2 regions of the Kitasatospora sp. NPDC057518 genome follow, and region 2 is predicted to be linked to the other one. Evidence: riboswitches for the same ligand, from Rfam matches in the RefSeq annotation. Region 2 holds a riboswitch; the other holds the start of a gene.
What was found. Region 2 has a riboswitch for glycine ahead of gcvT (glycine cleavage system aminomethyltransferase GcvT). Riboswitches for the same ligand answer to the same signal wherever they lie in the genome.

Region 1 (7,891 bases), on a different contig from region 2:
CGTTGCGCAGCGGGTTGTCGTCGGCCGCCCACTCGCCCGAGCCGACCTTGTCGACCTCGGCCCGGATGGTGATCATCGCGTCGCAGAAGCGGTCGATCTCGTGCAGGTCCTCGGACTCGGTCGGCTCGATCATCAGCGTGCCGGCCACCGGGAAGGACATCGTCGGCGCGTGGAAGCCGTAGTCGATCAGGCGCTTGGCGATGTCGTCCACCGTCACGCCCGTCTCCTTGGTCAGCGGGCGCAGGTCGATGATGCACTCGTGCGCGACCAGCCCGCCCGGACCGGTGTAGAGCACCGGGAAGTGCGGCGCCAGGCGCTTGGCGATGTAGTTGGCGTTCAGCACCGCGACCTGGGTCGCGTGCTTGAGGCCCTCGCCGCCCATCAGCCGGACGTACGCCCAGGAGATCGGCAGGATGGCCGCCGAGCCCCACGGCGCGGCCGAGATCGGGCCCACGCCGGTGGCCGGGCCGGCCTCCGGCTGCAGCGGGTGGTTCGGCAGGTACGGCGCCAGGTGGGCGCGCACCGCGACCGGGCCGACGCCCGGGCCGCCACCGCCGTGCGGGATGCAGAAGGTCTTGTGCAGGTTCAGGTGCGAGACGTCCGCGCCGAACTTGCCCGGCTTGGCCAGGCCGACCAGGGCGTTCAGGTTGGCGCCGTCCACGTACACCTGGCCGCCGGCCTCGTGCACCAGGGCGCAGATGTCGGTGATCTGGGTCTCGTACACGCCGTGGGTGGACGGGTAAGTGACCATCAGCACGGCGAGGTTGTCGCGGTGCTGCTCGATCTTCGCCTTCAGGTCCTCGACGTCCACGTCGCCGTCGACCAGGGTCTTCACCACGACCACACGCATGCCGGCCATCACCGCGGAGGCCGCGTTGGTGCCGTGCGCCGAGGACGGGATCAGGCAGACGTCGCGCTGGGTGTCGCCGTTGGCGTGGTGGTAGGCGCGCACGGCCAGCAGACCGGCCAGCTCGCCCTGCGAGCCCGCGTTCGGCTGGATCGACACGGCGTCGTAGCCGGTCACCTCGACCAGCTGCTGCTCCAGCTGGCGGATCAGGGTCAGGAAGCCCTGGGCCTGGTCGATCGGCGCGAAGGGGTGCAGCTGGCCGAACTCCGGCCAGGTCACCGCCTCCATCTCGGTGGTCGCGTTGAGCTTCATGGTGCAGGAGCCCAGCGGGATCATGCCGCGGTCCAGCGCGTAGTCCCGGTCCGACAGGCGGCGCAGGTAGCGCAGCATGGCGGTCTCCGAGCGGTGGCTGTGGAAGACCGGGTGGGTCAGGTACTCGTCCTCGCGCAGCAGCGCGGCGGGCAGCGCGTCGGCGGCCTCAGCGACCTCGACGGCGGGGACGCCGAACGCGGCCCAGACGCCGGCCAGGTGCTCGCGGGTGGTGGTCTCGTCGGTGGAGACGGAGATCCGGTCCGCGCCGTCCTGGTGGACGTTGATGCCGTTGGCGCGGGCGGCGGCGGCGATCTCCGCGGCGCGGCCCGGGACGACGGCGGTGACGGTGTCGAAGAACTCGCCGTGCAGCAGCTCGACGCCGCCGGCCCGCAGGCCCTCGGCGAGGGCGGCGGCGTAGCGGTGGGTGCGGCGGGCGATGTCGGCCAGGCCGTCGGGGCCGTGGTAGACGGCGTACATCGAGGCCATCACGGCGAGCAGCACCTGGGCGGTGCAGATGTTGCTGGTGGCCTTCTCGCGGCGGATGTGCTGCTCGCGGGTCTGCAGCGCCAGGCGGTAGGCGCGGTTGCCGTCGACGTCGACGGAGACGCCGACCAGGCGGCCGGGCAGCGAGCGGGCGAACTCGGCGCGCACCGACAGGTAGCCGGCGTGCGGACCGCCGAAGCCCATCGGCACGCCGAAGCGCTGCGAGGTGCCGCAGGCGATGTCGGCGCCCAGCGAGCCCGGGGACTTGAGCAGGGTCAGCGCGAGCAGGTCGGCGGCGACGGCGACGATCGCGCCCAGGCCGTGCGCCTGCTCGATCACCGCGGTGAGGTCGCGGACCACACCGGTGGCGCCCGGGTACTGGAGCAGCACGCCGAAGACGCCGCGCTCGACGATCTCGGCCGGGATGCCCTCGGACAGGTCGGCGACGACGACCTCGACACCGGTCGGCACGGCACGGGTGTTGATCACCGCGACGGTCTGCGGCAGGGTCTCGGCGTCGACCAGGAAGACGCCGCCCTTGACCTTGGTGACGCGGCGGGCCAGCGCCATCGCCTCGGCGGCCGCGGTGCCCTCGTCCAGCAGCGAGGAGCCGGAGGTCGGCAGGCCGGTCAGGTCGGAGACCAGGGTCTGGAAGTTGAGCAGCGCCTCCAGGCGGCCCTGCGAGATCTCCGGCTGGTACGGGGTGTAGGCGGTGTACCAGGCCGGGTTCTCCATGACGTTGCGCAGGATCACCGGCGGGGTGAAGGTGCCGTAGTAGCCCAGGCCGATCATCGGCTGGAGCACCTGGTTGCGGCCGGCCAGCTCGCGCAGCTCGGCGAGGACCTGGGCCTCGGTCCGGCCCGCGGGCAGGTCCAGGGCGGTGATGGAGCGGATCGCCTCGGGCACCGCGGTGGCGGCGAGCTCGTCCAGCGAGCCGTAGCCGACGGACGCCAGCATCTTCTCCTGCGCGGCGGCGTCGGGGCCGATGTGGCGGTTCTCGAAGGGGCTGGCCAGCTCAAGCTCGGTGAGGGTCGAGGCGCCGGTGGGGCGTCCCGCGTTCGGCTGGGCGTTCATGGTGGTCGAGGCCTCCTGGTCACGGACCGGCGGGGGTACGCACGCCGGTCGGCCTCGCCGCTGCGGACAGCGGACGAACCTGGGCGGGCGGACCCGACAGGCCTCCCCCTCTGTCATCGGGACCTGAGAGCTTCACCCGCACGGGGCGCTGTGGGCGCTCCGTCGGCTTGCACCGTCGGTGAGGGTGGTGATCGCCGGCTTCCGCGCCGACGCTCCTGCCCTGCTTTCCAGAGTGACCTACCCCACACGGTACGGATGCCTGAGAGATTCCGGGGAGGAGTTGCTCCTTCGGCGCTCCGACCAGCGGCTTTCGCAGTCGGAGACTCTCCCGAGCGGGCTCTGCGGTCGTCGCCCAGGGTACCAGCGGGAGGCCCCCCGATCACGGGTGCGTCAGGTCGTTCGGGGTCTACGCGCGTCCCCCGGACGGTCCAGCGCGCAGCCCGTCCGGCGCACCCCGCTCGCGTCCGTCCGATTCATGGCTTTTGGTGTGAAGTGGCGGACGGAACGGGTGCTCCGGCCGCCTTCCTGCGGGAGTTCCGCAAGCTCAGCGCACGGGAGGAAAGAGTGCAGACCGACATCGACCCCCGGGACCTCATCGGTCACAAGGCCGTCGACCGCAACGGAGACAAGATCGGCACGGTCGACGAGGTCTACCTGGACGACGCCACCGGCCGGCCCGAGTGGGCCGCGGTCCGGACCGGCATCTTCGGCCGGGACGCCTTCGTCCCGCTGACCACGAGCGAGTTCGCCGGCGACGAGCTCCGGGTGCCGTACGACAAGTCGCTGGTGAAGGAGTCGCCGGACTTCGGCGTCGGCCAGCACCTGTCCCCCGCCCAGGAGCTCCAGCTGTACCGCTACTACGGGCTCGACACCCCGATGGACGGCCGCCCGAGCCACGAGAACGGGAGCCGGCCCAGGCAGGCCGACCTCGACTTCGGCACCACGGCGGCGGCCGCCGCCGCCACGACGACCGCGGCGGCCCCGGCGAAGTCGCTCACGTTCCACACCCCCGAGCGCTCCACCGAGCCCGTTCCCGAGCCCGCCCCGGCCAGAGCCCCCGTCGCCACCGCCCCGCCCACCGCCGCCGTCACCGCCGCGGTCGCCGACAGCACCAGAACCGCCCCGGAGGCCGACATGCGGATGCTCAGCACCCCCGAGGCCACCACCGCCACCCCGGCGGCCGCCCCCGTCGCACCCACCGTGGAGCCGAGGCCGCAGTCGCAGCCCGCCCCCGCCCCCGCGTCTACGCCCGCCCCGGCGGCGACCGTCGGCGCCGCGCACGCCGACGGCGCCCCGTCCGCCCCCAGCGGCCCGGTCGAGATCACCTGCCGCGAGGAGCGGCTGGAGGTCACCACCGAGTGGCACACCCTCGGCACCGCGAAGCTGCGCAAGTACGTGACGACCGAACAGGTCGAGCGCCGCATCCCCGTGGTCCACGAGCGCGTCCGGGTCGAGCGGATGCCGGTCAGCGACGCCGAGCGCGCCACGCTCAGCGAGAAGGACATCGCCGAGGCCGTCGAGGAGGTCACCCTCCGCGAGGAGCGCGCGGTGGTCCGCAAGTACCTCGCGCCCGTCGAGCGGGTCCGCCTGGTCGTCGAGCGCTACACGACGGAGGAGGTGGTCCGGGAGGAGCTCCGCCGCGAGCACGTCGAGGTCCACGACACCACCGCCACCCAGAACACCTCCCCGGCCGGCTCGACCCCGCCCCCCGCCTCACCCCCCGCCGCCGACTCACCCCGCCCGGCCGCACTGCGCCCGCTCGTCTGACACCACCCGCGAAGAGGGGCCCCGGACACCGTCCGGGGCCCCTCTCGCACACCCACCGCAGGCACCCTCCCCACACCTGCCACCCCCCACCACGGCCCTTGTCACGTACCCGACCGTTCACCTTTGCCAAAACTTAACCACTCGATATTTGACACTCTGAAGTATCTCCCTGCATGGTTACTTCAGTTCATTCACTATGTACGGGAGGAAGCAACCGTGAGTGAGGCACCACAGCCCACCACCGCGGCCGAGAAGCAGAGCAGCGCCCGGGTCCTGCCGGCCCTCATCCTGGCGATGCTGTCGTTCAGCGTGGTGCAGACCGCGGTCGTCCCGATCCTGCCCTCGCTGGCCAAGGAACTGCACGTCTCCGCGTCCAGCGTCACCTGGCTGATGACCGCCAACCTGCTCTCCGCAGCCGTGCTGACTCCCCTCCTGGGCCGCTTCGGCGACCTCCGGGGCCGCAAGCCGATGCTGCTGATCTCGCTGGCCGGCCTGGTCGCCGGTTCGGCGCTGGCGGTCAGCACCCACTCCTTCCCCTGGCTGGTCGTCGCCCGTGTCCTCCAGGGCGCCGGCGGTGGCGTCCTGCCGCTGGCGATCAGCATCGTCCGCGACGAGCTGCCCAAGCAGAAGGTGACCGGCGGCGTCGCCGCCATCAGCGCCTCGATGGGCGTCGGCTCCGGCCTCGGCCTGGTCGCGACCGGTCTCCTGCTGGAGCACTGGAACTACAAGTCGATCTTCTGGATGGGCCTAGTCTTCGGCCTGATCGCGATCGCCCTGGTCGCCTTCCGCGTCCCGACCGACCCGGTGACCGACAAGGAGGGCGGCGCCGACCCGCTGGGTGCCCTCACCCTGGCCGGCTGGCTCTCCGCGCTGCTGGTCGCGGTCAGCCAGGGCAACCACTGGGGCTGGACCTCCAACAAGACGCTCGGCCTGTTCGCCGTCGCCGCCGTGGTCGCCCTGATCTGGGGGATCATCGAGACCAAGGTCGCGCACCCGCTGGTGGACATGAAGATGATGGCCCGTCCGGCCGTCGCCTTCACCAACGTGGCCGGCCTGCTCATCGGCTTCGGCATGTACGGCTCCTTCATGGTCATCAGCAACTTCGCCCAGACCCCGGAGAAGCTGACCCACTACGGCTTCACCGCCAGCGTGCTGCACGCCGGCCTCCTGCTGCTGCCGTCCGCGATCGGCTCGATGGTCGCCGCCCCGGTCGGCGCCCTGCTGATCGCCCGTCGCGGCCCGCGCCTGCCGCTGGTCCTCGGTGGCGTCCTCGGCGCCATCGCGATGGCCTACCTGGCCGTGCGCCACGGGCACGAGGGCGACATCTACACCGCCTCGGCGATCTTCGGTCTCGGTGTCGGCCTCGCCTTCGCCGCGATGCCGGCCTACATCAACGGCGCCGTCCCGGTCGAGCAGAGCGGTATCGCCAACGGCATGAACTCCGTGCTGCGCACGGTCGGTGGCGCGATCGGCACCGCCGTCATGGCCGCCATCCTGACCGGCGACACCATGAAGCTGCCGCCGCAGATCCCGCTGTCGCTGCCCACCCTGGACGCCTACAAGCACGCGTTCTGGACCGCGGCCGTCGTCTGCGTCGTCGCCGGCGTCGTCCCGTTCCTGATCCGCGGCACCAAGTCGGCCGCCACCGCGACGGTCGTCGGCGGCTCGGCCCAGCAGGACTCCAGCCCCGAGCTGGTCAAGACCGACGCCTGACGAGGCGTCCGGCCCCCGCGCTCAGGGACAGGGCGCGGGGCCCGGTCCCCGTACATCGTGAGGGCATCACGAACGCACGGGGTCCGGCACGGTGATCGGCCCCACCCGGTACTCCCCCACCGGGTGGGGCCGCTTCGCGTTTCAGGCTCCTTCCCCCGGCCCGCCGGTCCCCTCCGACACACCGTCCGGCCCCTCGTCCGCACCCGCGTCCCGGCGCAGCGGCAGCGGCCGGGACGGTTCGAGCGCCGGGTCGTCCACCGCGAAGGTCCGTACCCGCCCCGGCCCGTCCCACGGCGTCTCGAACCGTACGGTGACCCTCCCGACGCCGCTGCCCTGCACCCAGCCCGGACCGAACTCCTCGTGCCGGACGTCCTGTCCGGGCACCCACCGCCGCACCACGACGGCCTCCGGCTCCGCCTCGGCCTCCTCGGCCTCGGCCGCCGCCTCCGCGTGCTCCGCGGCCTCCTCCCGCAGCGCCTGGGCGAACAGGTCCTCCTGGGTGTAGTCGGCGAGTTGGGCGACGCCCACGCCGAGCAGCCGGACCCCGCCGGTGATCTCCACCTGCTCGGCCAGCCGGCGCGCGGTCGCGGTGATCACCGCCTCGTCGTCGGTGGGCCCGCCGAGCGTCTCCGAGCGGGTCAGCGTCGAGAAGTCGAACCGCCGGACCTTGAGCACCACCGTCCGCCCCGAGCGCCCGGCCGCCCGCAGCCGCCGTACGCACCGGCCGGCCAGGGCCTCCACCTCGCGCAGAACCCGTTCCCGGTCGGCCAGGTCCACCTCGTAGGTGTCCTCCACCGACACGGACTTGGCGTCCTGGTCGGCGATCACCGGCCGCTCGTCCAGCCCTATGGACATCTGGAAGATCCCGGCGCCGTGCGCCCGCCCGACCAGCTGCACCAGCTCCGCCTCCCCCGCCTCCGCGAGGTCGGCCACCGTGCTCAGCCCGGCCCGGCGCAGCACCTGCTCGGTGGCCGGCCCGATCCCGGGCAGCGCCCGCACCGGCATCGGGCCGAGCACGGCCCGCTCCTGCCCGGGCTCGATCATGACCAGTCCGTCCGGCTTGGCCTGCTCGGAGGCGATCTTGGCCATCAGCTTGGACCCGGCCGCCCCGACCGAGCCGGTCAGCCCGGTCGACCGCTGGATGTCCGCCCGCAGGTCCTCCGCGAGCGCGAGGACCAGCCGCTCGCCGGTCTCGTGGTCCGCCTCCAGCAGCGCCGGTCCGTACGGGCCTGCCTCCAAGTCCACGAAGGCCTCGTCCAGGCTGAGCGGCTGCACCAGCGGGGACAGCTGCCGCAGCAGCCCCATCACGATCTCGCTGTTCTGCCGGTAGGCCTCGAACCGCCCCGCCAGGAAGGCCGCGTTCGGGCAGAGCCTGCGCGCCTGCGCCATCGGCATCGCCGAGTGCACCCCGAACCTGCGCGCCTCGTACGAGGCCGTGGAGACCACCCCGCGCCCGCCGAGCCCGCCGACGACCACCGGCTTGCCGCGCAGGCTGGGCTTGGCCGCCTGCTCCACCGCCGCGAAGAAGGCGTCCATGTCGAGGTGGATGATGCTCGGCAGAGATCGCACCCGCCGATCATCGCGTACGGGTCCGACAGTGCGTACGAACCGGGCCGGAGGCCCCGCTCCCGGCCCCCGTCGCTACTGCTTCGCGGCCTCCGCCAGCGCCTTCGGAATGCCGTCCTCCCGGGGCCC
Region 2 (13,382 bases):
GTCCAGCAGGTCCTGGTGGAGGGCGTCCGGGTCGAGCCCGAACATCGACTCGATCGGCTTGGCCAGCACGGCGAGCATGATCAGCAGGATCACCACGACGCCGCCGGCGACGGCGGCCTTGTCCCGCTTGAAGCGGGTCCAGGCGATCTGGCCGAGGGAGCGGCCCTCGATCTTCTTGGCCGGTCCGGCGGCGGCTGCTGCCTCCGGCTCGTTCCCGGCGGTGGTCACGGATGTCATGGTCAGTTGGTCCCCTCGCCGACGGTGGCCGGCCCACGGGTGCCGGTCGCCGTCTTCGGCGGTGCGGCTGCGGACGTGCGGAGGTGCTTAGGAGGAGCGGGTGTTGACGGCAGTGCGTCGTGCACAGGCACTGCCACCACGCGGGATGGGCGTCGCGTGGACGGGCTTGTCGGCGTGCGCGCTCACCTTTGTGGGGTTCCAGCACGCGCGGTGCGTTGCGCAGAACTCTCTGCCATCCGAACTGGCTTGCGCCAGCCCTGACAACCGACAGATGCCCAACTGTGATCTGCGTGCATGCACCTCCCCGATCTTCGGCATATACCTCTTCACATGGCTGTAACTGCCATGTCAAGATGACCGGGCCGCACATCCGGAAATTCGTCCGGAAAGCATCGAAGCCGACTTGACGGACAATCAAGTCGGCTTCGGAGAATGGGTTTTGGGATTCAGCGCCCGGGGTAGCCGGGCCACGGCCGCTGGGGCTGCTGCTGCCAGCCCTGCGCCGGTGGCTGGGTGCCGTACGCGTAGCCCGGCATCGACTGCCCGGGGTACGGCGGCGGGGGCACCGGCGGGTACGGGCCGGTCGGCGGGCGGCCCGCCTCCCGGTCGAAGAACGGCCGCGCGTTGGCGCGCATCCACAGCGCCACCGGGTCGTACTCGTCCGACATCGCCACCGTGGACACCGCGAGCCCCTCCGGGGCCACCGCGATCGCGCGCTGCATCAGCGCCCGCACCGCCTCCACCGCCGGCGGCGAACTCTCGTAGAGGTCAAGGCCGATGGCCAGGTACGGCTCCCCCACCGCGGGCTGCACCCAGGCCCGGCGCAGCGCCCGGACCGCGCGCACCTCGGCGGCCTGCCGCTCCAGCAGCGCGAAGAACGGCTGGGCGTTCAACTGCGGCTCGCTGAGCTTCAACGGCCCGGCCGGCAGCCGGTCCAGGCCCGCGGCGACCCGCCGGAGGTCCGCCCAGGGCACGCCGACGCCGCCGCCGGGGGCGTGCGGGTTGAGCCACAGGCCCCAGCGGGTGCGGTACAGCGAGGCCGCGATCTCCCGGCCGGAGACGACCTCGTGGGCCCGCGCCCAGCCGGAGGCGGTCAGCTGCTCGGGCGAGGTGACGGCCGGCGCGTAGCCGTGGCCGCTGATCTCCATGTTCCCGTACTGCGCGTCCGGGCTGCCCGGCGTGCCGTGCCACAGCAGCATCCAGACCCGGCCGTCCGCCAGCGCGTGCAGCAGCCGCTCGTACGCGTCGTAGCGCTCCGGCGCGACGTCGCGCAGGGCGCGCTCCAACGCGCCGGGATCAGCTCCCGGGCGCCCGGCCGGTGCCTGGCCCCAGGGCCCCGGCACACCGCCCGCTCCCGTTCCCGCACTCATGCGCCCACCTCGCCGCGCCTCTTTCCCTCAACCCGCCGACCCGTCGGCCGTCTGCACGCACCCTATGGCGCGGCACCGGCCACCGCCACGGCGACGTGCCTCTGATCCGGACCCGCTCACGCCCGCGTGTGGAAAGGCAGTACCCGGGTGAGCAGCCACTCGACCACCGGGTCGTCGGCGAGGTCGAGCAGTACGAGGTGGACGCCCCCGGGCAGCGGCGCGGTTCCCAGCGCTCGCCCGAGTGCCTCGTTCACCGCGGCCGGGTCGGCCGGGGCCGCCGGGTCCAACTGGACGCCCACGAACATCACGGTCGGTTCGCCCTCGATGCTGGCCAGCGCCCTGCGGGCGGTCAACACACCGGGCAGCGCCGACAGTTCGCTCCGGCAGGCGGCCAGGAAGTGCTCCGGGTCCTCGCCCGGCACCGGCTCGCGCAGCGCCACCCGGCCGCCGGTCGGCTCCGCGGCGCCCTCGGCCTGCTCCCAGCGGTCCTCGCGCGGGCCGCGGCGCAGCTCGGCGACCCCCTGCGGCGGCACCGGGAGGCCCACCGGCGCGTCCGGGTTCACCGCGATGCCCAGGCCCAGCGGCAGTCCGCGGGCGAACTCCCACACCGGCGCGATCGCGAAGGCCATCCCCGGCGCCTGCCGGAGGAACACCTCCTGCGAGGAGAACACCGGCACGTACGGGTCGCCGCCCAGCTCGATGGTCGGCAGGTCGAGCGCCTGGCCCTGCGGGTCGGCCCCGGCCGGCAGCGGCACCCACACCTGGCTGCGCGCCAGCACCTCGAACACCCGTGGGGTCGCGCCCGGGTCGCCCAGGGCCGCGGTCAGCACCTGCTCCAGTTCGTTGGCCGGCCAGGAGCCGCCCGCCGGCGCCTCCTCCGGTCCGCCCCACCCCTGCTGCTGCTCCACCGGGTACCCCATGCGCCGCCGATTCCGCCCTCTGCCGTCGGCCGCCCACTGCCGCACCGACGCGCAGCAGTCTAGAGGCGTGCGGGGGGTGCGGTCAGGACTCGTGTTCGGGTCCCGCGCGGTGTGACCGGGTCCCCCCTCCCCTCGTCGTCCGGGACGTGCCATGATGTGCCCGTCCGACGGCATGCGCCGCGGGCCCCCACAACTCCATACCGGCCGCTCGAACCCGCGCGGGAGAGCCCGGAGTGCCGCTCAGGCACAGCCGGCGCCGAAGGAGCAAGTCCTCCCCGGAATCTCTCAGGCACCCCTACCGCACGGGTTAGGCACATCTGGAAAGCGGCGCCCGGCCCTGTCGTGCGCCCACCCACGGTGCAAGCCGTCATGCTGTCCCCCAAGCTGGAAACGGCTGCGGGCGGCGGGGCGGTGAAGCTCTCAGGTTCGACGACAGATGGGGAGACCCACGCCGCCGCATGCCCGCGCGCAGGGTCGGCCCCCCAGCGGGTCCGGTCCGGTGCGTGCACCCCTGAGTGCCCCGACCGAGGAGTTCCTGGCCATGTCGTCCCTCCGCCTGACCGCGCTCGACGCGCTGCACCGCGCCCTCGGCGCGACCATGACCGACTTCGCCGGCTGGGACATGCCGCTGCGCTACGGCAGCGAGCGCGAGGAGCACCTCGCCGTCCGCACCAAGGCCGGCCTGTTCGACCTCTCGCACATGGGCGAGATCACCGTCACCGGCCCGCAGGCCGGCGAGATGCTGGACCACGCCCTGGTCGGCTTCGTCTCCGCACTGGGCGAGCTGCGCGCCCGCTACACCATGATCTGCGCCGAGGACGGCGGCATCCTGGACGACCTGATCGTCTACCGCCTGCGCGAGGACGCCTTCCTGGTCGTCGCCAACGCCTCCAACGCCCAGCTGGTCCTCGACGAGCTGATCGCCCGTGCCAAGGGCTTCGACGCCGTCGTCACCGACGACCGCGACACCTACGCGCTGATCGCCGTCCAGGGCCCGGAGGCCACCGGCATCCTGGCCGACACCACCGACGCCGACCTGCCCGGCCTGAAGTACTACGCGATCCTCCCGGCCTTCGTGGCCGACCGCGAGGTGCTGCTCGCCCGCACCGGCTACACCGGCGAGGACGGCTTCGAGATCTTCTGCCACCCGGCCGACGCCGAGCCGGTCTGGCAGGCGCTGACCGCCGCCGGCGCGGACCGCGGCCTGGTCCCCTGCGGCCTGTCCTGCCGCGACACGCTGCGCCTGGAGGCCGGCATGCCGCTGTACGGGCACGAGCTGTCCACCGACCTGACCCCGTTCGACGCCGGCCTGGGCCGGGTCGTCCGCTTCGACAAGACCACCAACGAGGGCGCCTTCGTCGGCCGCAAGGCCCTGGAGGCGGCCGCCGCCGCGGCCGAGACCAACCCGCCGAAGGTGCTGGTCGGCCTGGTCTCCGACGGCAAGCGGGTGCCGCGCGCCGAGTACACCGTGGTCTCCACCGAGGGCGAGCCGATCGGCCGGATCACCTCCGGCGCGCCGTCCCCGACCCTGGGGCAGCCGATCGCGATGGCCTACGTCGACGCCGCCCACGCCGCCCCCGGCACCACCGTCGCGGTGGACGTGCGCGGCAAGCACGAGCCCGTCAGGGTCGTGGCGCTGCCGTTCTACAAGCGCGCCCGCTGACCCCTCGCACGCCCCCGTTTTCCCATACGCGCACGTCGCAGCCGTCCGCGCGGCGGCCCGCTTCGTCGTACCCGCTTCCCATCCTGGAGAATGACGCCATGAGCAACCCCCAGCACCTTCAGTACACCAAGGAGCACGAGTGGCTGACGGCCGCCGTGGACGGTGTCTCCACGATCGGTATCACCAAGCACGCCGCGGACGCGCTCGGTGACATCGTCTACGTGCAGCTGCCCGAGGTCGGCGAGACCGTGACCGCCGGCGAGACCTGTGGCGAGCTGGAGTCCACCAAGTCGGTCAGCGACCTGTTCTCCCCGGTGACCGGCGAGGTCACCGAGGTCAACCCGGACGTCCTGGACAACAACGCCCTCGTCAACAGCGACCCCTTCGAGGGCGGCTGGCTGTTCAAGGTGCGCGTCGAGGCCACCGACGAGCTGCTCAGCGCCGACGAGTACGACGCGCTCACCAACCCCCAGGGCTGAGCCCCCGACGGGACGGGCCGCCGCACCGCGGTCCGTCCCGCCCTGGCCCCTTTCCCTCCTCCTCCCGGGAAGACCACACCATGACTGTTCTCAACCAGTCCCTGCACGCCCTCGACCCGGAGATCGCCGCCGCGGTCGACGCCGAGCTGCACCGCCAGCAGACCACCCTGGAGATGATCGCCTCCGAGAACTTCGCCCCGGTGGCGGTCATGGAGGCCCAGGGCTCGGTGCTCACCAACAAGTACGCGGAGGGCTACCCCGGCCGCCGCTACTACGGTGGCTGCGAGCACGTCGACGTGGTCGAGCAGATCGCGATCGACCGCATCAAGGCCCTGTTCGGGGCCGAGCACGCCAACGTCCAGCCGCACTCCGGCGCGCAGGCCAACGCCGCCGCGATGTTCGCGCTGATCCAGCCGGGCGACACCATCCTGGGCCTGAGCCTGGCCCACGGCGGCCACCTGACCCACGGCATGAAGATCAACTTCTCCGGCAAGCTCTACAACGTGGCCGCGTACCACGTGGACGAGAAGACCGGCCAGGTCGACATGGCCGAGGTCGAGCGCCTCGCCAAGGAGCACCAGCCGAAGCTGATCATCGCCGGCTGGTCCGCCTACCCGCGCCAGCTCGACTTCGCCGCGTTCCGCCGGATCGCCGACGAGGTCGGCGCGCTGCTCATGGTGGACATGGCGCACTTCGCCGGCCTGGTGGCCGCCGGGCTGCACCCGAACCCGGTGCCCTACGCGGACGTGGTCACCACCACGACCCACAAGACCCTGGGCGGCCCGCGCGGCGGCGTCATCCTGTCCAAGGCCGAGTTCGCCAAGAAGATCAACTCCGCGGTCTTCCCCGGCCAGCAGGGCGGCCCGCTGGAGCACGTGATCGCCGGCAAGGCGGTCGCCTTCAAGGTCGCGGCCTCCGAGGAGTTCAAGGAGCGCCAGCAGCGCACCCTGGACGGCGCCCGCATCCTCGCCGAGCGCCTGCTCCAGGCCGACGTGGCCGAGGCCGGCGCCAGCGTGCTCTCCGGCGGCACCGACGTCCACCTGGTCCTGGTCGACCTGCGCAACAGCCAGCTCGACGGCCAGCAGGCCGAGGACCGGCTGCACGAGGTCGGCATCACCGTCAACCGCAACGCCATCCCGAACGACCCGCGCCCGCCGATGGTCACCTCGGGCCTGCGCATCGGCACCCCGGCCCTGGCCACCCGCGGCTTCCAGGCCGAGGACTTCCGCGAGGTCGCCGACATCATCGCCGAGGCGCTCAAGCCCGCCTTCGACGAGACCGTCGCCGACGCGCTGAAGGCCCGGGTCTCCGCCCTGGCCGCGAAGTACCCGCTCTACCCGAACCTCTGATCACTCCGGTGATCGTTCGGGCGGGGTGACCGGCCTCACCCCTCCGGCGTACCAGGCACCCCGGGGCACCGCGCACACTGGAAGTGCGCGCGGTGCCCCGTCCCGTGTCGGCCCCTCCCTGCCCGCAAGTCCTTCCACGAGACCAGACAAGGACGTCCCCCGTGGCCATCAGCGTCTTCGACCTCTTCTCCATCGGCATCGGCCCGTCGAGCTCCCACACCGTGGGCCCGATGCGCGCCGCCCGGATGTTCGCCCGCCGACTGCGCACCGAGGACCTGCTGGACCGGGTGACGGGCGTACGGGCCGAGCTGTACGGCTCGCTCGGCGCCACCGGCCACGGCCACGGCACCCCGAAGGCCGTCCTGCTCGGCCTGGAGAACGCCTCGCCCCGCACCGTCGACGTCGACCAGGCCGACAAGGACGTCGAGCGGATCCTCGCCGAGAAGCGGATCAACCTGCTCGGCGAGCACCCGATCGACTTCGACCCGGACACCCAGCTGGTCCTGCACCGCCGCCGCTCGCTGCCGTACCACGCCAACGGGATGACCCTGTGGGCGTACGCGGCGGACGGCTCGACCCTGCTGGAGAAGACCTACTACTCGGTCGGCGGCGGCTTCGTGGTGGACGAGGACGCGATCGGCGCGGACCGGGTCAAGCCCGACGACACCGTGCTGAAGTACCCCTTCCGCACCGGTGACGAGCTGCTGCGGCTCAGCCGGGAGACCGGGCTGTCGATCTCCGGCCTGATGCTGGAGAACGAGAAGGCCTGGCGCAGCGAGGAGGAGATCCGGACCGGTCTGCTGGAGATCTGGTCCGTGATGCAGGAGTGCGTGCGGGCCGGCATGTCCCGCGAGGGCATCCTGCCGGGCGGGCTGAAGGTCCGCCGCCGGGCCGCCTCGGGTGCCCGCGCGCTGCGCGCCGAGGGCATCGGGCCGGCCAACGCGATGGAGTGGGTGACCCTCTACGCGATGGCCGTGAACGAGGAGAACGCCTCCGGCCGCCGGGTCGTCACCGCGCCGACCAACGGCGCCGCCGGGATCATCCCGGCCGTCCTGCACTACTACCTGAACTTCATCCCGGGCGCCGACGACGACGGCATCGTCCGCTTCCTGCTCGCCGCCGGCGCCATCGGCATGCTCTTCAAGGAGAACGCCTCCATCTCCGGCGCCGAGGTCGGCTGCCAGGGCGAGGTCGGCTCCGCCTGCTCGATGGCCGCGGGCGGCCTCGCCGAGGTCCTCGGCGGCACCCCCGAGCAGGTCGAGAACGCCGCCGAGATCGGCATCGAGCACAACCTCGGCCTCACCTGCGACCCGGTCGGCGGCCTGGTCCAGATCCCCTGCATCGAGCGCAACGGCATGGCCTCCGTCAAGGCCGTCACCGCGGCCCGGATGGCGCTGCGCGGCGACGGACGGCACCACGTCTCGCTGGACAAGGCGATCAAGACGATGAAGGAGACCGGGGCCGACATGAAGATCAAGTACAAGGAGACCTCGCGCGGCGGGCTCGCCGTCAACGTCATCGAGTGCTGAGCTGACCGGCTTTTCCGCAGGCCCCCGGGCGGTCCCCCGTTCCGCCCGGGGGCCTGCGCGTTCTCCGGATCACCCGGCCGTGGCCGCCTTCGCGGGGGTATCGGCCGGCTCCGGCTCCGGGTCTGGCTTCGTCGGCTCGGGCTCGGGCTTCGGCGGCTTGATCTCCCTGGCCGCTGCCTGCTGCGGGCGCACCAGGCAGGCGAGGGCCGTCGCCGCGGCCGCCAGCAGCACCCCGCCCACGACCGTGCCGTGCAGGCCGCCGGTGACCGCCGCCCCGACGGCGTCGCGGACGGCCGCCGGGAGCCCGTCGAGGGAGGCCGGGGTCAGCCCGCCGCCGGTGAGCCGGCCGGCCTCGGCAGCCCCTAGGTGCTCCGTGAGGGAGTCGGTGAGCCGCGCCGTGTAGACCGCGCCGAGCGCCGCCATGCCGAGCGAGCCGCCGATGCTCCGCAGCAGCGTGACCACGCCCATCGCCGCGCCCATGTCCTGCGGCCGGACCGCCCCCATCGAGGTCAGCAGGGTGCTCTGCATCACCAGGCCGAGGCCGATCCCGGCGACGGCCGTGAGGGCCGAGGCCACGGCGATCGGGGTGTCGGTGCGCAGGAGCAGCAGCAGCGCGCCGCCGGCCAGGGTGACCGCGCCGCCCAGCAGCGGGTAGCGCCGCTCGCCTCCGGGCCGGCCCATCAGCCGCGCCGTCACCAGCTGGGTGCCCATCATGCCGAGCATCAGCGGCAGCAGGAGCAGCCCGCCGGCGGTGGGCGAGGCGCCCCGGGCCAGTTGCAGGTAGAGCGGCAGGTAGCCGACCAGGGCGATCATCACCGCGCCGGTGAGGAAGCCCAGCACCTGCGCCACCGTGAAGTTGCGGTCGCGGAACAGCGCGGGCGGGATCAGCGGCCCGGGGGCGCGCAGTTCGGTCCGGGCGAACCAGCCCAGCGCGACCACCGCGACGAGCGCCGTGCCGAGGAGCACCGGGGAGGTCCAGGAGTAGGCGGTGCCGCCCCAGCTGCCCACCAGGGTGAGCGCGAGGATGCCGGTGGTCAGCAGGGCGACCCCGGCCCAGTCGAACGGGGCGCGCACCCGCTCCGTCCGCAGCCGCACCCCAACGCCGACCGCGAGCAGCGCGACCAGCCCGACCGGCAGGTTGACGTAGAAGGCCCAGCGCCAGCTCAGCCGTTCGGTGAGGAAGCCGCCGAGCAGCGGTCCGCCGACGAAGGCGATCGGCATCAGCACGCCGACCACCGACTGCACCCGCGCCCGGTCGGAGGCGGGGACGAGCACCCCGATCACCGAGAGCGCACCGACCATCAGCCCGCCCGCGCCGATCCCCTGGAGGCCCCGGAAGGCGATCAACTGCCCCATGTCCTGGGCGAGTCCGGCCAGCACCGAGCCGGCCAGGAACACCACCACCGCCCACTGGTAGGCGCCCTTGCGCCCGTACAGGTCGCCGAGCCGGCCCCAGAGCGGGGTGGCGGCGGCGGAGGTCAGCAGGTAGGCGGTGACCGCCCAGGAGAGGTGCTCCAGCCCGCCGAGGTCGCCGACGATGGTCGGCAGCGCGGTGCCGATGATCTGGCCGTCGAGGGCCGAGAGGAAGATGCCGAGCATCAGTCCGACGACGCCGAGCAGCGGCGGCTTGGGCCGCTCGTCGGCCTGCTCCTTGTTCTGGCCCCCGCTCTGTTCCGTGGCCATGCCGTCCGCCCCCTTCCCCGGCTCAGGCCGCGAACGGGCGGGCCCGGCGGGCGTCCCGCAGCGCCTGCGCCCACCAGGTGAGCTGGTCGAGCATGGTCTTGGCGGCGGTGTCGGCGGCCGGGTCGATCGCCTTGCCCTCGGCGTCGAAGCACTGCGAGGCGCCGTGGAAGCTGACCGTGTTGCGGATCGTGGCGGCGTTCAGCTCGGCCATCACCACCCGCAGCTGCTCGACCGCCCGCAGGCCGCCGGACAGGCCGCCGTACGAGACGAAGCCGACCGGCTTGCCGTGCCACTGCCGGTTGTGCCAGTCGATGGCGTTCTTCAGCGGGGCCGGGAAGCTGTGGTTGTACTCGGGCGTGACGATCACGAAGGCGTCGGCCGCCTCCAGCCGGGGCGACACGGCGGCCAGCAGCGCGGCGTCGTCCGGGGAGAGCTCGCCGCCGAAGGACGGGAAGGTGACGGGCAGCGGGGTCTCCACCAGGTCGATCCGGTCGGCGGTCAGGTCGCCGCGCGCTTCGAGGTGGCCGAGCAGCCAGTCGGCGACCACCGGGCCGAAGCGGCCGTCGCGGGTGCTGCCGACGAGGACGGCGACCTTCAGGTTCTGCTCGTTGGACGTCCGCTCGCTGGACTTCTGCTCCGTGGACATGGGAGTCCCCCTCCGGGATGGCTGGTGTGTACGGCGTATCCGTCTCGAATACAACGTACACATCGACGTGTACGGCGTCCACTGCCGATACGCCGTACACAGGAGGGTGCTACGGTGGGACCGACCCCCAGTCGGAAGGAGCCCGCCCCCATGCCCGCTCAGCAGGCCCCCACCGGGGACACCCCCACCGGCGACGACAGGCCCCCGGCGTCACTCTGGGAGCGCCTGGACCGCCCGGCCCCCGCCCCGCGCACCACCCTGACCCCGCAGCGGATCGCCGAGGCCGCCGTCGCCGTCGCCGACGCCGAGGGCCTGGACGCCGTCACCATGCGCCGGCTCGCCGCCGAACTCGGCGTCGCCCCGATGGCCGCCTACCGGTACGTCTCCGGCAAGGACGAACTCATCGAGCTGATGGTCGACTTCGTCTACGGCCGGCTCCCCCTGGACGCCGCCCCCGCCGAGGACTGGCGGGAGACCATGCGCGCCCTCGCCCTCCACCTGCGGGCCATGCACCTGGCCCACCCGTGGACCGTCCGGGCGGCCACCCCGTTCTCCCTCAGCCCGAACCAACTCGCCGTCCCCGAGCACGCGTTCGCCGCCCTGGCCGAGCACGGCCTGGACGCCGACACCACCATGGCGGTGTTCCGCACCGTCACCGGCTACGTCCACGGCTCGGTCACCACCGAGGTCACCCTGAACACCCTGCGCCGCGAGCGCGGCTGGTCCGACGGCGACCAGACCCGGGCCGGCCTCGCCCCCCGGATGACCTGGCTGATGGGCACCGGCCGCTACCCCAACTACCAGCGCTACCTCCACGCGGCCACCCGCAAGGACGACCCCGACTGGCAGTTCGAAACCGGCCTCGACTGCGTCCTCGACGGCATCGCCGCCCACTTCGCCCTCTGACCGGTCAAAAGCGGCCCAAAACAGTCTTCGCAAGGTCGAATTGTCGCTATCCCTCTCTGTTTCAACCGACGTGGAGGACCCTGGTCCGAGCCAAATCGAGAGAACGGCCGGAGGTCCAGAGCCATGCCCAAACGCGGGGGCCAAGCGGCAGCAGCTGGATTCCAGTACCAGTACCTGGTCACGCTGGAAGCCTTGCTCGAAGCCCTTGAGGACGCCAGGCGCGACATCGCCGCAGCCGTGATCGAACCCTCCGGCCACGACAACGACAGCGACGAATCCTCACCGGGAACCGCTGACACGGACGCTATCGACTACTACCTGGTGGACGACCTGCGTCGGCCGGTCGTAGCCGCCCAGGTGAAGTCCGGCGGCCCCGACACCGAGCTGTCGGCCCCAGCCGCCTACGCGATCCTTCTGCGGATGGTCCGCGCATGCCCGACCGCCGAGTCCTACCAACTGATCACGAACAAGCGGCTGCATCCCAAGGCAGTCCGGCTGAAGCAGGCGTTGACCCACGGCGGTGACCTCGGAACGCTCAGGGCGGCGCTCCGCCAGGCACTCGACCGCAGCTCCAAGCTGTCGAGCGTGGACGATCTCCGCGACAACGACCTGCGCGCCCTGGGCCGCGCCCGGATCAAGTCCGACCTGCGCGATCCGCACGAGTTCCGCGATCAGCTCCGGGAACGGATCCGGGAACACCGGGCCCGGCACCGGGACGGGCTCGGTCACCAGTCGGCCGGGCGCATGTCCAATCACCTGGTGTCGGAGATCCACCACCGGGCCGCTGGAGAATCGGAGGGCGTATTCGAGCTGGAGGCCTTCCGCAGCGAGCTCCTGACCGAGAGCCGCCACCTGGCGTGGGACTTGGGCGCCTTCGACTGGGGAATCATGATCGGCCCCGTCCCGTCGGTGCCGGACGTCCCGCGTTCCGAGGTCCTCTCCCGGGTCCGGGCCGCGCTGGCGGATTCCCCCGGCCCCCGGGTTCCGTCGAGTTGCGCCCTGCTCGGCTTGTCCGGCATCGGCAAGACCAGTCTTGCCGCCGCCTACGCCCACGACACCGCGGACTCCTACGACTGGATCTTCTGGGTCAACGCGGAGAGCACCGCCTCCCTGATGACCTCGTTCCGGAGGATCCACGAGTGGCTGCATCCCCAAGGCGACCGGGCTCCCGACGACGACACCCGGCTGCAGGACGGAGTCAGGGCGCTGCTGAGCGCGTCCGCCGAACGCTGGCTGCTGATCTTCGACAATGCGACCGATCGCCACAGCCTCCACCCGTGGATGCCCAGCAGCGGGCGGGGCCATGTGATCGTCACCTCCACGAACCAGGCCGGCTGGGCGGCTCATCCGCACAAGATCGACGTCCAGGCCTTGACGCCGACCGAAGCAGGAGCCCTGGTGCGCCTCAGGCTCGCGGACGACTCCCCGTGGGACGAGCATGCCGAACGCGCGGCCATGGACCTGTCCGCGGCTCTGGCGCACTGGCCACTGGCCCTGGAACTCGCCTGCGGCTACCTCCTCAGTTGCGAGCTCGGACTCGCCGAGGTGCCGCGCTACCTGCGCTCGATCCGCGACCTCGCACTCGACGACGAACGGTCCATCCCAGCCGGCTATCCCCACACCCTGGTGGCGGCGATCCACTTCGCCCTGGAACGGGTGGACCGGTATGCGCTTCCCCAGCGACCCTTCGTATCGGAGATCGCCATGTCGTCCGTCCAGGCGGCGGGCTACCTGGGATCGCGCCAGATCCCGCTGCACCTCCTCATCGCCATTGCCGTCGCCCCGGACGAACTGGCCTACCTCGACACGCCCGAACCGATCGTTCTGCAGGACGACCCGGGGAACTCCTTCAACTCTTCCGAAGTGCACCGCGCACTCTGGTCGGAGTCCCTGGTCCGACGCGATGCCCCGCTGTGCGCCCGCCCGCCCGAGGAGTGGTCCGAGGCCCACCCGGAGGAGGTCGACCAGACCATCAGCGTCAACGAGATCGTCCAGTACGTAGTGCGCGGCCGGGTGGAGAGGGACAGGGCGACCGTCGAGCGCGTCCTACGCCGGTCGGCCCTCCACGTGCAGCTGTGGCTGGCGGCCTTCCTGCGGCACGGCGACGAGCGACACGCCCTCGCCGTGATGCCACACGCGCAGAGCCTCGCCGAGCACGCGCAGCGGCTGGGGTTCTCCTCCAGTGAGGTCGCGATCCTGTGGGGGAACCTGGCCAGCGCCCACCTCGAACGGGGAGAACTGGCCGCGGCCAGACGGTTGTTCGAGGCTGAGCTCGCCTACGTCCTGGGCTGCGGCCCGTCGGCGGCCGTCCTCGAACTCAAGATCCGCATGTCCTTGGCCGAGTTGGCCGAGTTGGAAGCGGCGCCCGTCGAGCAGCTCCTGGCCCAGGGCCGTCGAGTTCACCAACTGGCCGGCCAGCTCTGCGATTCACACCCGCTGGATGTCGCACACATCGTCGCCAACCTGCTGGTCACCCTGCGAACGATGACACGCCGGGGTGGTCCGAACGACGAAGTACTGGAACTGATGGCGAAGTTCACACAGCTCCTGGAAAACCTCCCCAGCACTGCCGAAACACGGCTCCTGGCGGAGATCGAACA

Region 1: another riboswitch for glycine. It lies ahead of gcvP (aminomethyl-transferring glycine dehydrogenase); the one in region 2 lies ahead of gcvT (glycine cleavage system aminomethyltransferase GcvT).

What each region holds. Positions count from the first base shown of each region.
Region 1 is NZ_JBHVEU010000375.1:740-8,630, reverse strand. Features, by position in the region: gene gcvP (aminomethyl-transferring glycine dehydrogenase) at 1-2,716, opposite strand, end outside; glycine riboswitch at 2,954-3,057, opposite strand; gene ACFU7Z_RS29995 (PRC and DUF2382 domain-containing protein) at 3,209-4,483, shown strand; gene ACFU7Z_RS29990 (MFS transporter) at 4,700-6,196, shown strand; gene ACFU7Z_RS29985 (DNA polymerase IV) at 6,338-7,765, opposite strand; gene ACFU7Z_RS29980 (vancomycin high temperature exclusion protein) at 7,838-7,891, opposite strand, start outside.
Region 2 is NZ_JBHVEU010000156.1:1,834-15,215, reverse strand. Features, by position in the region: gene ACFU7Z_RS18055 (ABC transporter permease) at 1-237, opposite strand, end outside; gene ACFU7Z_RS18050 (enhanced serine sensitivity protein SseB C-terminal domain-containing protein) at 684-1,607, opposite strand; gene ACFU7Z_RS18045 (enhanced serine sensitivity protein SseB C-terminal domain-containing protein) at 1,724-2,527, opposite strand; glycine riboswitch at 2,737-2,838, shown strand; gene gcvT (glycine cleavage system aminomethyltransferase GcvT) at 3,069-4,190, shown strand; gene gcvH (glycine cleavage system protein GcvH) at 4,289-4,669, shown strand; gene glyA (serine hydroxymethyltransferase) at 4,750-6,018, shown strand; gene ACFU7Z_RS18025 (L-serine ammonia-lyase) at 6,180-7,547, shown strand; gene ACFU7Z_RS18020 (MDR family MFS transporter) at 7,617-9,230, opposite strand; gene ACFU7Z_RS18015 (NADPH-dependent FMN reductase) at 9,253-9,876, opposite strand; gene ACFU7Z_RS18010 (TetR/AcrR family transcriptional regulator) at 10,027-10,782, shown strand; gene ACFU7Z_RS18005 (NB-ARC domain-containing protein) at 10,906-13,382, shown strand, end outside.